Linked DNA regions of Prosthecobacter sp.. The main gene of each other region encodes a partner of the protein of the gene in region 2 in a complex. Links are inferred from orthologs where the notes say so. Each region holds a gene or a part of one and is shown on either strand. Other genes may lie near its edges.

Region 1 (5,696 bases), on a different replicon or contig from region 2:
GTGCTACAGCGGCCTTTGGTTGCGGTTTTGTCTCCTCTTTGCCACAAGAGACGAGAAGCAGTCCGACGATAATGACGATGGATTTCATGAGCAGCGGATGGAAACGGAACGCCCATGCGCGTCGAGTCCTTCGACCTGACTGAAGGCGCGGACAATAGACTCGGATTTGACGCAGCTTTCACGATCCAGACGGATGATACTGGTGCGACGCTGGAACATGTCGGCAGTGATACCGGGGAAGGATTTGCCGGAACCGCCAGTGGGCAGCGTGTGACTGGGGCCAGCGAGGAAATCGCCGACAGCGACGGGTGAGTGATTGCCGAGGAAGATCGCTCCAGCGGTGCGGATGAGCGGCAGGATGGCATCTTCTCGCGTGGTGATGAGCGTGAGATGCTCCGGCGCAAAATCATTCACAAGACGTGCGCCTTCTTCCAAACTCGGCACGAGCATGCAAAACGCGCCTTTTTCGAGCACAGGGGCAAGCTGGACCTGCCGGCTGAGAGTTTTCGACTGCGAATCGACTTCAGCGACGACGGCATCGAGTAAGGTTGCGTCATCGGTGATGAATCCGGCCATGCTGTCCTTGCCGTGCTCGGCCTGGGCGAGGATGTCTGCGGCGATGAAGGCCGGATTGCCGGATTTATCGGCGAGAATGAGCACTTCGCTGGGTCCGGGGAGTAGGTCTATGGAAACGACGCCAAAGGCTTGGCGCTTGGCCTCGACGACATAGCTGTTGCCTGGGCCGAAGATTTTGGTGACAGGGCGAATCGTCTCCGTGCCGAAAGCCAGCGCAGCGATGGCCTGCGAACCGCCAACTTTATAGACCTCGGTGGCTCCAGCGAGTTTGAGCGCCGCGAGCAAACCGGGATTGACTGTGCCATCGCGACCGCAAGGCGTGCAGACGACGATCTCAGGCACACCGGCTGCTGCGGCGAAGGTGACCGTCATGATGGAGGTCGAAACCAGCGGTGCGGTGCCACCGGGCACATAGCAACCGACACGCTCGAAGGGATGGAAGACTTCGCCGACATCGGCTCCCTGCTCGTTCTTGTAGCTCCAGGCCTGGCGCATGCTGCGTTTGGCGAAGGCCATGACATTGCGATGCGAGGCTTCGAGCGCGGAGCGCAGCGTGGCATCGGCGGCGTTCCAGGCGGCATCGAGTTCGGACTGTGGGACACGCATCTGCGCGGCTGTGAGTTTGGCACCGTCGAATTTTTCGGTGAGTTCGAGCACGGCGGCATCGCCACGCTCACGCACGGCCTTGATGACGCCTGACACGACTTCACGCACGGCATCGCTGGCCTCGGCACGACGGTTGAGCGCGGCGGCGGCGCTGGCGTAGTCTGGATCTGTGGGGCGGATGACTTTCATTCGGAGGTTTTACGTGCCAAGCGCTGCAATGACGTCAAGGAAGGAAGATGCGTGCTGCTTCGACAAAAAATGCGGGCATCGCTGCCCGCATGGTTCTGAAGGGATCAGGATGATCCCTCTCCTGACACTGTGTTTACGGCACCACTTCACCAGAACCGGTGTACACCCACTTCTCGACCTTGCCGTTCTTGATGCGGGCCTGGGCCTCGGTCTCGAACTTGCCGAACATGGTCTGGGTCTCGTATTTGACGTTCACGGTCCAGTAGTCGTTGCCGTCGATTTTTTCCTGCGCTGGATCGCCCCAGGACTTGACGTTGTCAGGCTTCACCTCGGTGACTTCGCCGGCTTTCATGCTGGCGACGAGCAGCGGGTAGGTGCCGTCGGCGTCCTTGACTGGCTTGTCGTTGCTGCTGCCACCGCCACCGCCTTTGGTGGCGGCAACAGGCGCGTTCTTGGCACGTTCCGCTGCGGCGAGCTTGTACTCATGCGCCTTGCGGGCATTTTCGGTGCTGGTTATTTTCACCTGCTCATAGGCGGCGATGAAGACGTCTTTGAAATCGGTGTCTTCCATGGGCACCTGACCGCGCATGGGTGAGTTTTCGGAAGCGCCGACGATGAGATTCGGTCCTTCCTGGCCCATGACGAAGATTTTGGCCCCGGCCTTGAAGGTAGTTGCGGCGGTGGCCTTACCCATCTGCATCTTGAGCTCGAGGTCTTTCTTCATCGTGACCTGCTTGGGCTTGGCAAAGAAGCCTTTCGGCACGGCGGCCCAGTTCTGCGTGAGCTCATCCACTGGCGGGAAGACGGGGGCCACGAAGGCATTCGGGTCCACCGGCGGTGGCTCGGGGATCTTGGGCATTTCGGGCTTCGGCTCGGGTTTCATCTCCGGCTTCGGCTCGGGCTTGGGCGCTATCACGACCACTGGCTCTGGTTTGACGACCGGCTTCGGTGCCGGAACGACAGCGATTTCCTTCTTCGGCTCCACCTTGGGCACATGCTTCGTGAACTTCATGGCCTCGGAGAAGGGCGGATACACGTACTCGTAGGAGACGTAGCCGACGGCGATGGCGAGAATGATGACAATGAGAGGTTTCATGACGGTGGGGAGTCTAGGGGAGAGGCCGGGGATAATCAACCGCCCTCATGCACCATTCTGGAAACGGACGTGCCGGGGGATTTCTTGGGCTTGATCTCCCCTGCCCCACGCGGCTTGTGTGGCGCATGCCAGAAGACGTGATCCGCGTGCGTGGCGCACGGCAGCACAATCTCCAGAATATCGACGTGGACATCCCACGGCATAAGCTCGTGGTGCTCACGGGCGTGAGCGGCAGCGGGAAGTCATCCCTGGCCTTCGACACCCTGTTTGCGGAAGGCCAGCGGCGCTATGTGCAGAGCCTTTCCGCCTACGCGCGGCAGTTTCTCGACCAAATGCAGAAGCCGGACGTGGATTTCATCGAGGGGCTGTCCCCGGCGGTCGCCATCGAGCAGGTTCACTCGAATCCGAACCCGCGCAGCACCATCGCCACGGTGACGGAAATCTACGACTACCTCCGCGTGCTCTACGCCGTGGCCGGGCAGCCGCATGACCCGCAAACCGGCGAAAAACTCCTGCGCAGCACGCCGCCGGAGATCGCGGACAAGGTGTTAGCGCTTGGTGAAGGCACTCGCGTCATGGTACTCTCGCCGCAACCTCCGGCGAATGGCGAGGACACGCACACGCTGTTTGAAAAACTCAAACGCCAGGGCTTTGTACGCGTGCGCTTGAACGGCGAGATCGTGGAGCTGGAAGATTCGCTCAAACTGGCAGCCAACGAGCAACAACAGGTGCAGATCGTCATCGATCGCCTCGTCGTGCGTGCGGATTCACGCCAGCGGCTCATGGAGGCCATCGAAAGCTCGCTGCACTGGAACGAGCACGAGGTGCAGTTCCTCGTGAACCTCGACGGCAGCGACGAAATTCTCAGCTACACCACTGAGTTCGCGAATCCACGCACCGGCTACGTCATCGAGCGCCTCACGCCGCAGCATTTCTCCTTCAACACGCATCTCGGGGCCTGCCCCACCTGCGAAGGCACCGGCATGACGCCGACACCAGATGCGGCGCTGCTGGTGCCTGATGAATCCAAATCGCTCGCCGATGGCGCGATCAAGGCGTGGTGGGCACGGCATCCGAAAGTGCGCATCGTTTTCAATCAAAGCGTGGAAGCACTGGCGAAGCACTTCGGCGCTGCGATGGACGTTCCCTTCCAAACTCTGCCGCAGGCATTCAAAGATGCCCTGTTTCACGGCACCGGTGAAGTCGCCATCGCCACCGGTTGGAAGAAGTCTGACAACACCCGCAGTATGGCGAAGCCGTTTGAAGGCCTGCTGCCCGAAATCGCCCGTCTCTATCAAAGCGCCGAAAGCGACGCCCTCCGAGCCGCCCTCACGCGGCTCATGAATCCACATGCGTGTGCGACGTGCGAAGGCAAGCGGCTCAAACCGCAGTCGCTGGCGGTCAGATTGAGCTCCCAAACAAAGGAACTCAACATCCACGAGTTCACCTCGCTGCAAATCCGCGATGCACTCGGCTGGATGCGCGAATTAGAAGTCACCGAGCAGCAGAAAGCCTATGTGGGCGAGTTGCAGCGCGAAATCGTGAAGCGCATCGAGTTCCTGGAGCAGGTCGGATTGGGTTATCTCACGTTGAATCGCGAGAGCGGCACGCTTTCCGGCGGTGAAATGCAACGCATTCGGCTCGCATCACAGATCGGGGCCGGACTCGCCGGTGTGCTGTATGTGCTGGATGAACCGAGCATCGGCCTGCATCCCAGCGACAATGAACGCCTGATCCAAACGCTTCTGCGCCTGCGCGACCTCGGCAACACCGTGCTCGTCGTCGAGCACGACGAGGCCACGATGCGTGCCGCCGATCACATCATCGAACTCGGCCCCGCCGCCGGCCCGCACGGCGGCAAACTCGTGGCCCAAGGCACACCCGCTGAGATCGCGGCAAATCAGAATTCGATCACCGGCGCTTACTTGAGCGGCAAAACGCGCATTCAAGCCACCGCACTGCCGCAAACCCTCTTAACCGAGAACCAAGGACCAAGAACCAAGAACTCATTAACGATTCACGGCGCCACCGAGCACAACCTCCTCAACGTCACCGCCGCCTTCCCGCTCGGCAGCTTCACCTGCGTCACCGGGCCGTCCGGCAGCGGCAAATCGACCTTGGTGGACGACATCCTCATGCGGGCGCTGCGCCGCCATTTCTACGACGCCAAAGACATCCCCGGCAAACACGAGCGCATCACTGGCCTCGAATATCTCGACAAAGTCGTCGTCATCGACCAGTCGCCCATCGGCCGCAGTCCGCGCTCGAATCCCGCCACTTACACCGGCGCGTTCGGCCCCATCCGTGAACTCTTCGCACAACTCCCGCTCGCCCGCGTGCGTGGTTACGATGCCGGACGCTTCAGCTTCAACACACCTGGTGGCCGCTGTGAAAAATGTGAAGGCGACGGCGTCATCAAGATCGACATGCACTTCCTCGCCGACGTTTACGTCACCTGCGAGTCCTGCAAAGGCCGCCGTTACGGCGCGGAAACGCTGGAGGTCACCTTCAAAGGCAAAAACATCGCCGATGTGCTCGAAATGACCGTCAGCGAAGCCGCACGCTTCTTTGAGCGCAACAACGCCATCGCCCCGAAACTACGCACGCTTGAGGACACCGGCCTCGGTTACATCAAACTCGGTCAAAGCGGTGCCTCTCTCTCTGGCGGCGAGGCCCAGCGCATCAAGCTCAGCGCCGAACTCGCCAAACGCAGCACCGGTCGCACACTCTACGTCCTCGACGAACCCACCACCGGCCTGCACAGCGCCGACATCCAGACGCTGCTCGGCGTCCTGCTGCGCCTGCGCGATGCCGGCAACACCCTCATCGTTATCGAACACCACCTCGACGTCATCCGCTGCGCCGACTGGATCATCGACCTCGGCCCCGGCGGCGGCACCGAAGGCGGCCACATCCTCGCCACGGGCACTCCGAAGGAGATTGCAGCGAACGAAAGCAGCGTGACTGGCAGGTTTCTCCAAACTCATGCAGAGACGTATGTCCCAACGCCTGGCGGCAACAATTCATGAACAACGGCGAAAATCACCAACTCGCGGCCCATGTGAAGGGCATCTCCAAAAGCTTTGGGGACGGCGGTTCACGGTTGCAGGTCTTGAAGGAGATCGATCTGGAGGTGCGACGCGGCGACATCACCATGCTGGTGGGGCCGTCGGGATGTGGCAAGACGACGCTCATCAGCATCATCGCAGGCACCTTGGTGGCGGATGAA
Region 2 (8,052 bases):
AGAGCCGTAGTCCGCGAGTCTTCTCGCGGCTCTTCGTCCCCTGATCCGCGAGAGGACTCGCGGGCTACGATCTTCGCGATGCCAAAGTCCGCGATCTTCACGCGTCCCTCCTTGTCCATCAGCAGATTCTCCGGCTTGATGTCACGATGCACGATGCCGTGCTCGTGCGCGTATTGCAGCGCCTCGCAGACTGGCGGCACGATGGCCAGCGCCTGCTCCGGCGTGAAACGTCCCGCCGTCATCGCCTGGCGCAGATTCACACCGTCGATGAATTCCATCAGCAGGAAATAGAAGCCGCCTGCCTGGCCGAAGTCGTGAATCGTGACGATGTGGGGATGATTCAGCGCCGCGAGCGCCTGCGCCTCCTTTTCAAAGCGCGCGGCGAATTTCGCATCGTCCGCACGCTCCGGCGCGAGCAGCTTCAACGCCACAAGACGGTTCAGGGACTTCTGCCGTGCTTTATAGACCACGCCCATGCCGCCACGACCAAGGCACTCCAGAATTTCGAGCTGCGGGAAGTGCGGAGCTAGTTCCTCCGGCGTTAACGGCGTTTGTGTAGCGACCGGCGCGGCATCCGGCGGCATCGTTTCGGTCGCGAAGTTCAACGCGGCGAGACAACGCGGGCACAAACCTTGCGGCGCATCACTCGGCAGCTCGCAGCCGCATTTGGGGCATGGGGTGGATTCGGAATTCATCGCTTCCACGGGTAGTTCAGGGATTTCGCAGGTCTGTTACAAGCGATTTCCCATCAATCTCCGCCCAGCACCGTCACGATGTGCCGCATTTCCGTTTCCACGTCCTCACCTTCCGCCAGCGTCGCGGCGATGTTTGCGCGAAACAGCTCGCGGAAGCGCTTTCGCAGCCGATGCACCGCCACGCGTGCAGCGCCTTCACTGGAGTTCGTTTTTGCCGCCAGTTCCGCATACGAGATGCTGCCGCGATCCAGTGTGAGGCAGTGTTTCATGGCCTGAAAATCATCCGCTTTGCCTGCGGAGGTGAACTCGGCCTCCAAAGTCGCCAACGTCTGCTCCAGCAGCGTCATGGCCCATCTTCGCTCAAACATCGCATCCGGCGCGAGTTCAGGTTCGTTGGCAAACCGGCGTTCCGCATCTTCTGCGTCGAGCGGCACATGCGTGATGTGCCCGCCGCGTTTCAGCGAGGCATTCTTGTGCCACTCGTTAATCAGGAAGCGCTTCATCGCCACGAGCAGGAAGGTGCGGAAGCGGCCGTGCTCTGGCCCTGCCGCCTGGAGCCAGTCCTTTTCCAGCAATCGCGCAAAAAACTCCTGCGTCAGATCCTGCGCGTCATGCGGCGCATGCCCGTCACGCCGCACATACGCGTAGAGCGGATACCAGTAGGCCCGGCACAGCGTTTCCATCGCCTGTTTCGATTCCGGTGCATTCTCGTGCTTCGCCGCCAGTACGATGGACCACCGCGTGGTCGCGAAAAGCGGTGCTGGCGCTGCGGAGGAGTCGTTTCGAGACATGTGGTGCTGTTTCTTCAAGGAACGCTGCCGCCTGTTACACCGGAATCACACCAACTGCCACGATCCGCGCCTGGGACGCATCGCGCTCGAACAGAGCCTTTCGCCCATCATGTCACGGAATAGTTGAGCCTTGGGCTGAAAATCATTCTTGACGTTGACTGGCAAAAAATACTAGCCTGCGTCCGTTTATCACACCAAATCAAAAAACGCGCCATGAAAACACACCTCCTCGCCAGTCTGTGCCTGATTGCTGCCACCACTCTCTCCGCCCGCGAATTCACCGACCTGCAGGGGCGCAAGCTCGATGCCGAGCTGGTGGCCGTTGCTGGAGGCCAGGCCACTTTGAAGCGTGCCAGTGATGGACGCAGCTTTACCGTCCCGGCCGCCTCCTTCTCGGCGGACGACCAGAAATTCATGAAGGACTGGGCCGATCAAAACGCCAAGTACAATTTTGAAGTGAAGTACACGAAGAAGAAAATGGGCGAGACCAAGCAGAAGCAGGGTGTCGTCACGGTGGAGGATGAGCGTTGGATTTACAAAATCGAGATCAAGAACCGGATGCCCGTGGCTGTCGGTGACCTGCGTGTGGACTACTGGTGTTTCCGCAGAGAAGACGGCGGTACGGGCAAAGGTGGCGCACGCATTGAAACCTCCGGCAGTTCCAAAGTGAGCGCCATTCCTGGCTCCTCAAGCGCCACGGTGGATACGACCGAGATCGTGCTCCACAAAGAAGAGCTCCGAGGTGATTACTACTATATCGGCGGCAACAAGAACCGGCAGGCGGATGGCATGGGCGGCCTCGTGGTGCGCATCTTTGACAAGAATGACCGCGAAGTACACAAATACGCCACCAAGGACGACCTCCTAGCCGCAGCCGTGGGCAAACCGAGTGCGAATGGCTCCAGCACGAACAACAAATAGCCGCGCTTCTTCGCGATTGATCTTTCCAGCATTATCCGCTGATTGCAGCGCCGGGTGTCACCACCCGGCGCTTTGTTTTGGATCCCGTCAAGCGTGCCCCCAAACCCCGCGGCGTGAAGAAGGCTGCGAATCGTCAACCACCACCCCCGTCCGGGCGTGCGCGGGGGGATGCGCTCGGCCTCGTGGATATGACACTGGCTGTGGCGGAGTTTCAGCGCAGGCTGGGTGAGGAAAAACTTGTTCTGGATCATGTGACGCCGCAGGCCTTCGGCTTTGCGGCTGCGTTGATGGTGCGGCATGCGGAAAAGGCGCACCCTGGCCGCCGCGTGTGGATTCTCTGCGCGGATGTGAAGACGCAGGATCATGTGCATGCCGAGCTCGGTGTGTGGCAGTGCCCGGCGTTATATTTTCCGCGTCTCGGGCATGTCGTGAATGACGCTCTGGCAGATCCCGAACTGCTGGCGGAGCGTGCGGGGGTGCTGGGGCGCATGATGGAGGGCGATTCGCCTGTGATGGTGTTGTGCGCCGACAGTCTCGACGAGCAGGTGCCTGCGCTGGCGGAGATCGAGACGCAGCGCCAGACGCTGGAGGTCGGTGCCAAGCTCGATGTGGAGGCGCTGCTACGTCAATTGGGTGAGGCTGGTTACGAACGTGTGCCTGTGGTGACCGAACGCGGTCAATTCGCCCGGCGCGGCGGCATCGTGGATTTTTTCACCTGGCAGGCGGAGGAGCCACTGCGGCTGGAGTTTTTCGATGACGAGATCGAATCCATCCGTGCCTTTGACCTGCACAATCAATCCTCCATCAAGCGTCTCGACCGTGTGGGGGTGATGGTGCAGATGAATGAGAATGCGGAGGATGCGGCGCTGGTGCGCGAGCATCTGCGGCAGGACGATTTCATCGTCACCATCGACTGCGAGGGCGATGTGACGGTGCATGCGAGCATTCTCAGCTCCGCCGCGCCAGTGGAGGGGCTGGAGGACTTCTCCACGGCGATTCACGAGAATCCGCTCGGCGTCTTCGATGCGTCTGATTTCGTTCTGCATGAAGCGAGGCGAGAGCATTTCTCCCGGCAGATTCGCGAATGGCACGAGGCGGGCTGGCGCTCGGTGATTTTCTTCCACAACGAGGCTGAGCGTGAGCGTTTCGCCGAGTTGCAAAGCGGGCTGCCGTCCTCGTTGGAGACAAAGCTGGGCCTGCTCTATCGCGGTTTCACTGTTCCAGCGGTAAAACTGGCCGTCCTGACCGGCGCGGAGATTTTTGGAAGGCATCAGCAGATCCGCCGCGTGCGTGGCTCGAAGTTGGATGAGGCCGAGGTGCTGCGCAAAGCGCGGGATGTCATGCGCGATCTGCGTGAAGGCGACACCGTGGTGCATTCGGAGCACGGTGTGGCGCGCTACGGCGGTGTCGAAGTGCGTGATTCGGGCAAGCGGGAGGAAGTGCTCGTGCTGCATTACGCGGATAGTGCGAAGCTGTTTGTGCCGGTGGCGCATGCGCACATGGTCACGCGTTACGTGGGTGTCGGCGGCAAGGCGCCGGCCTTGAGCAAGCTCAGCGAGGCACGCTGGCAGAAGACGCGCAAGAACGCGGAGAAGAGCGTGGAAGATTTCGCCGCACGCATGCTCAGCGTGGCGGCGGAGCGGCAGACGCTGAAGGCGTACTCGCATCCGCCGGACACGAAATGGCAGGTCGAGTTCGAGGAATCATTCCTCTACCGCGAAACACCGGACCAGCTCCACTGCGCGGAGGAGATCAAACGCGACATGGAGGCGGAGAAGCCGATGGACCGCCTGCTGTGCGCCGATGTCGGCTTTGGCAAGACGGAAGTGGCGATCCGTGCCGCGTTCAAAGCTGTGATGGGCGGTCGTCAGGTGGCGATCCTCGTGCCCACAACCGTGCTGGCCCGCCAGCACACGGAAAACATCCGCCAGCGCATGAGCGAGTTCCCCGTGACCGTGGAAATGCTCTGCCGTCTCACACCGGCCAACCGCGAACGCGAAATTGTGCGCGGAATCGCCGAAGGCACGGTCGATATCGTCATCGGCACGCATCGTGTGATCTCCAAAGACGTTCAGTTCAAGAACCTGGGCCTCGCGGTGATCGACGAGGAGCAGCGCTTCGGTGTGAAGCACAAGGAGCGATTCAAAGACCTGTTCCGCCTCGTCGATGTGCTCACGCTCAGCGCCACGCCGATTCCACGCACGCTGTATCTCGCTCTCATGGGCATGCGTGACATGAGCACCATCGAGACGCCGCCGCCGAACAAGCAGGCCGTGCAGACAATGATCTGTCCGTATGACGACCGTATCATTAAAGAGGCCGTCGAGATCGAAATCGACCGCGGCGGGCAGGTTTTCTTCCTTCACAACCGTGTGATGACCATCGAGAAGACGGCACAACGCATTCGCGAGCTGTGTCCGCGCGCGCGCGTGATCGTCGGCCACGGCCAGATGCACGAGGAGATGCTCGAAGACGTGATGCACACCTTTGTTGATGGCGACGCGGATGTGCTCGTCTGCACCACCATCATCGAGAGCGGCGTCGATATCCCGAACGCGAACACGATCATCATCGACCGCGCGGATCGCTTCGGCCTGGCCGATTTGTATCAGCTTCGCGGTCGTGTGGGCCGTGGCGGTGTTCAAGCACACGCCTATTTGCTTCTTCCACGCGACGCCGTGACCGCGGGTGATGCGCGCAAGCGTGTGAACGCGATCAAGCAATACGCCGGCCTTGGTAGCGGCTTCAAGATCGCGTTGCGTGACCTGGAGATTCGAGGTGCGGGCAATCTGCTCGGCACCGAGCAGAGCGGGCACATCGCCGCCGTCGGATTTGATCTGTACTGCCAGATGCTCAAGCAAAGCGTTGCTCGCATGCAGGGACGCCGCGTGGCGCGTCCTGTCGAGGTCGGCCTGCGCGCTGATTTCCTCGTGATGAGCGAGGCCTTGATGCTCCAGGCCGAAAAAACGGCTACGCCCGCCTTCCTGCCTTCATCCTTCATCGAGGATCTCAAACTGCGCATCACCGCGTATCGCCAGCTTGGCGAGATCATGACGCGCAAAGAACTCGACGAGCTCGAAGCGCAATGGCGCGATCAGTTTGGCGAAAAACTGCCCCACGCCGTGCAGAACCTCCTCACCTGCGCCTCCATGCGCCTCGCCGCCGCGCACGCCGGCATCAGCGAGATCGAAATCAAGGACCGCAAGCTCATGCTCACGCGCAACGGCAAGTTCGTCATGATCCAGGGCAAGTTTCCGCGCCTCAGTGCCAAGGAAGGCCACAAGCAGCTCGCCGAAACGCTGGCGATGCTGCGCACGCTTTAATCAGAGGAGTTGGGACAGCTCCGTGTCGAACAGCTTCTGCGCCGTGTCCTCGCCCAACTGGTAGCAGTTTTTCAATCGACCCGGAAACAGCGGTGACGGGCGTGGATGCGTGGTGGTGATGAGCGTGAGCTTCTTGCCGTGCAGGCGGGCAAGCTCGATGCGGTCGGCCAGGATTTGACGGGTCATGGACTCATGGGAGGCGGCAATGGTGTCAAGCAGACGCCCGGGGAGCATCAGTGGAGGCTTTCCCTGAGGCTGTGTGATGCGGTGCATGACGATGTGATCGATGGATTCATCTTTGAACCACGGATCGACCGGTGTTTCATGGGCCACGCCGCCGTCAGTACACATGCGACCATCGAACTCCAACGGAGAAAAAAGCATGGGCACACATGAGCTGGCGGCCATGGCGGTGGCGAGCGGTCCGCGGCTGGCGAAGAGGGTCTCGTTCTTGGAGAGGTCGCTGAGGGTGATCATGAGCTTCGGATCGGTGAGCGATTCGATGCTTCGCGTGCCGACGAGCGATTCAAAATGGGCGATGGCGCCTTTGGGATCGAGAAAGCCGGGATGGCGATGCTTGAACACATTCACGAACTGATGCCAGATCCATTTGGTGCGGCTGGCAAAGGCGAGATACAGACGCGGGCTGAGCACCGTCTGCCGGATCGCCTCCTGCTCCAGTCCTGCGGCATACAGGCCGCTGGTGATCGCGCCTGCGGAAGCCCCTGCCAGGGCGACAGGACGCACCCCGAGAGCATGGAGACGCGCCATGAACCCCGCATGCGTGGCGTAGCCCATGAAGGACGCGCCGAGTGAGATGGCGATGCGCGGTGGTGAACTCATGCAGTTCGCGCCTCAGGTGCGATGATTTGCGTGTGCTTGGAACGCAGGAACAGCACTCCACCCACGACTCCCCAGAACAGATTGAACATCCAGCCGGCGAGCGAGGCGGAAATGCCCACCGCTTCGGGCACGCCCGCCAGTCCTGCGAGCAGCGCCTCGAAGGTGCGCTCGCGCACACCGAGGCCCGAGATGGAGACCGGCAACGACGCGGCCGCGTCCACAATCGGCATCGCGGTGAGCACATCGAGAAGCGGAGCCGCGCCTCCGACGGCACGCAGGCCGCAGTAGAAGCTCATGAAAAACGCCACATGCATGCCGGTGGAAACCACCGTGGCGGAGAGCATGCGCCGCCAGAGCAGCGTGAAGACCTCGTTCACCTGCCCCATGCGGGTGAGGATGCGGGCAAACTTGGGATGGCCGAACGTGCGGGGGAAGGTGCGTTTTCCCCAGGCGAGCACGTTTGGTTTGAAGGAAATCCACGTGAGCGCCATCCCGCCGACCCCACCGCCGACATACATGCCATAGCCCGTGAAAAGCAGCCGCACATCCTGGCCGAACTCCTGCCAGCGTGAATGCACCGCCAGCATGCAACCGAGAAAGAGCAGCGCCACAGAGACCAGCCCCGCGAGATGATCCAGCACCAGCGACACGCTCACCGGTATCGCTTTTCCCGGCAGACGCCGCGAGAGAGACATGATCTTGTAAGTGTCCCCGCCGACCACGCCGACGGAGCTGATGTTGAAAAAGGCGCTGACGATCTCCGCGCGCAAGACCATGCCAAACGGCAGATGCGGTACCAGGCCGCGCAGGAGAATGTGCCAGCGCGTGGCGGTCAGAAAGAGCGAAAGGAACGCGAACACGATCCCGGCGAGCATCCACGGCCAGTTTGTCAGCAGGGCGCGAAAACGCGGCGCTATGTCGGCGATGAGATCATGCTCGCGAAACAACAGCGCGAGCAGCACGCCGCTGATGAGCAGACGAAGGGAGATGGAGATCAGGCGTTTCAAAAAGCTGGGGCAGGGAAATCAGGCCGCCGCTTTCTGGTCCACGGCCTCGGCGATCGTGTTCACACTGTGCAGGATGCGCTTCGCCTGCTCCTGGTCGGCCATTTTGAAACCGAAGTGCTTCTCGATCATCACCACGAGCTGAAGGGCATCCACGGAGTCCAACCCGACTCCCGCAGGGCCGAAGAGCGGGGTGTCATCGCCGATGTCATCTGCCGACATGTCGAGCATCAGCTCGCTGATCATGAGTTCCTTGAGGCGCTGGCGGGTGGGCATGCTGGGGATTACGTTTTGGGAGGCGACGGGGAGAGCTTAAAGCATGCCGCCGTCGATTTTGAGGCTTGTTCCAGTGATATAGCTCGCCTCTGCGCTGGCAAGAAAGAAAACCGCCGCCGCCACCTCGGCAGGTTTCGCAAAACGGCGCATCGGGAGCTGCATTTTGAGCGCTTTCAGGTGCTCCGGCGTCCAGTCGGCG

What was found. Proteins that work in one complex are often made in the same cells at the same time.
Region 1: the proteins of mfd (region 2) and uvrA are in contact, whole or in part, in a crystal structure (PDB 4DFC), measured with the Escherichia coli proteins. The link is inferred for Prosthecobacter sp. from one-to-one orthologs.

The regions. Positions count from the first base shown.
Region 1 is NZ_JAXMIH010000016.1:29,586-35,281, forward strand. The notes cover bases 2,157-5,696. They hold uvrA (excinuclease ABC subunit UvrA), read left to right. Parts: upstream 2,157-2,514; coding sequence 2,515-5,496; downstream 5,497-5,696. Other genes in these bases: U1A53_RS18390 (hypothetical protein), read right to left, coding at 2,157-2,467; U1A53_RS18400 (ABC transporter ATP-binding protein), read left to right, coding at 5,493-5,696. Outside these bases: U1A53_RS18380 (hypothetical protein), read right to left, coding at 1-88; hisD (histidinol dehydrogenase), read right to left, coding at 85-1,371; more of U1A53_RS18390, read right to left, coding at 1,505-2,156. UniProt on the Escherichia coli protein: The UvrABC repair system catalyzes the recognition and processing of DNA lesions. UvrA is an ATPase and a DNA-binding protein. A damage recognition complex composed of 2 UvrA and 2 UvrB subunits scans DNA for abnormalities.
Region 2 is NZ_JAXMIH010000008.1:147,874-155,925, forward strand. What follows is about bases 2,191-5,930. They hold mfd (transcription-repair coupling factor), read left to right. Parts: upstream 2,191-2,520; coding sequence 2,521-5,730; downstream 5,731-5,930. Other genes in these bases: U1A53_RS09145 (hypothetical protein), read left to right, coding at 2,191-2,407; U1A53_RS09155 (patatin-like phospholipase family protein), read right to left, coding at 5,731-5,930. In the rest of the region: U1A53_RS09135 (serine/threonine-protein kinase), read right to left, coding at 1-695; U1A53_RS09140 (sigma-70 family RNA polymerase sigma factor), read right to left, coding at 749-1,486; more of U1A53_RS09145, read left to right, coding at 1,700-2,190; more of U1A53_RS09155, read right to left, coding at 5,931-6,573; U1A53_RS09160 (lysylphosphatidylglycerol synthase transmembrane domain-containing protein), read right to left, coding at 6,570-7,580; U1A53_RS09165 (phosphopantetheine-binding protein), read right to left, coding at 7,599-7,853; U1A53_RS09170 (SDR family NAD(P)-dependent oxidoreductase), read right to left, coding at 7,890-8,052. UniProt on the Escherichia coli protein: Couples transcription and DNA repair by recognizing RNA polymerase (RNAP) stalled at DNA lesions. Mediates ATP-dependent release of RNAP and its truncated transcript from the DNA, and recruitment of nucleotide excision repair machinery to the damaged site.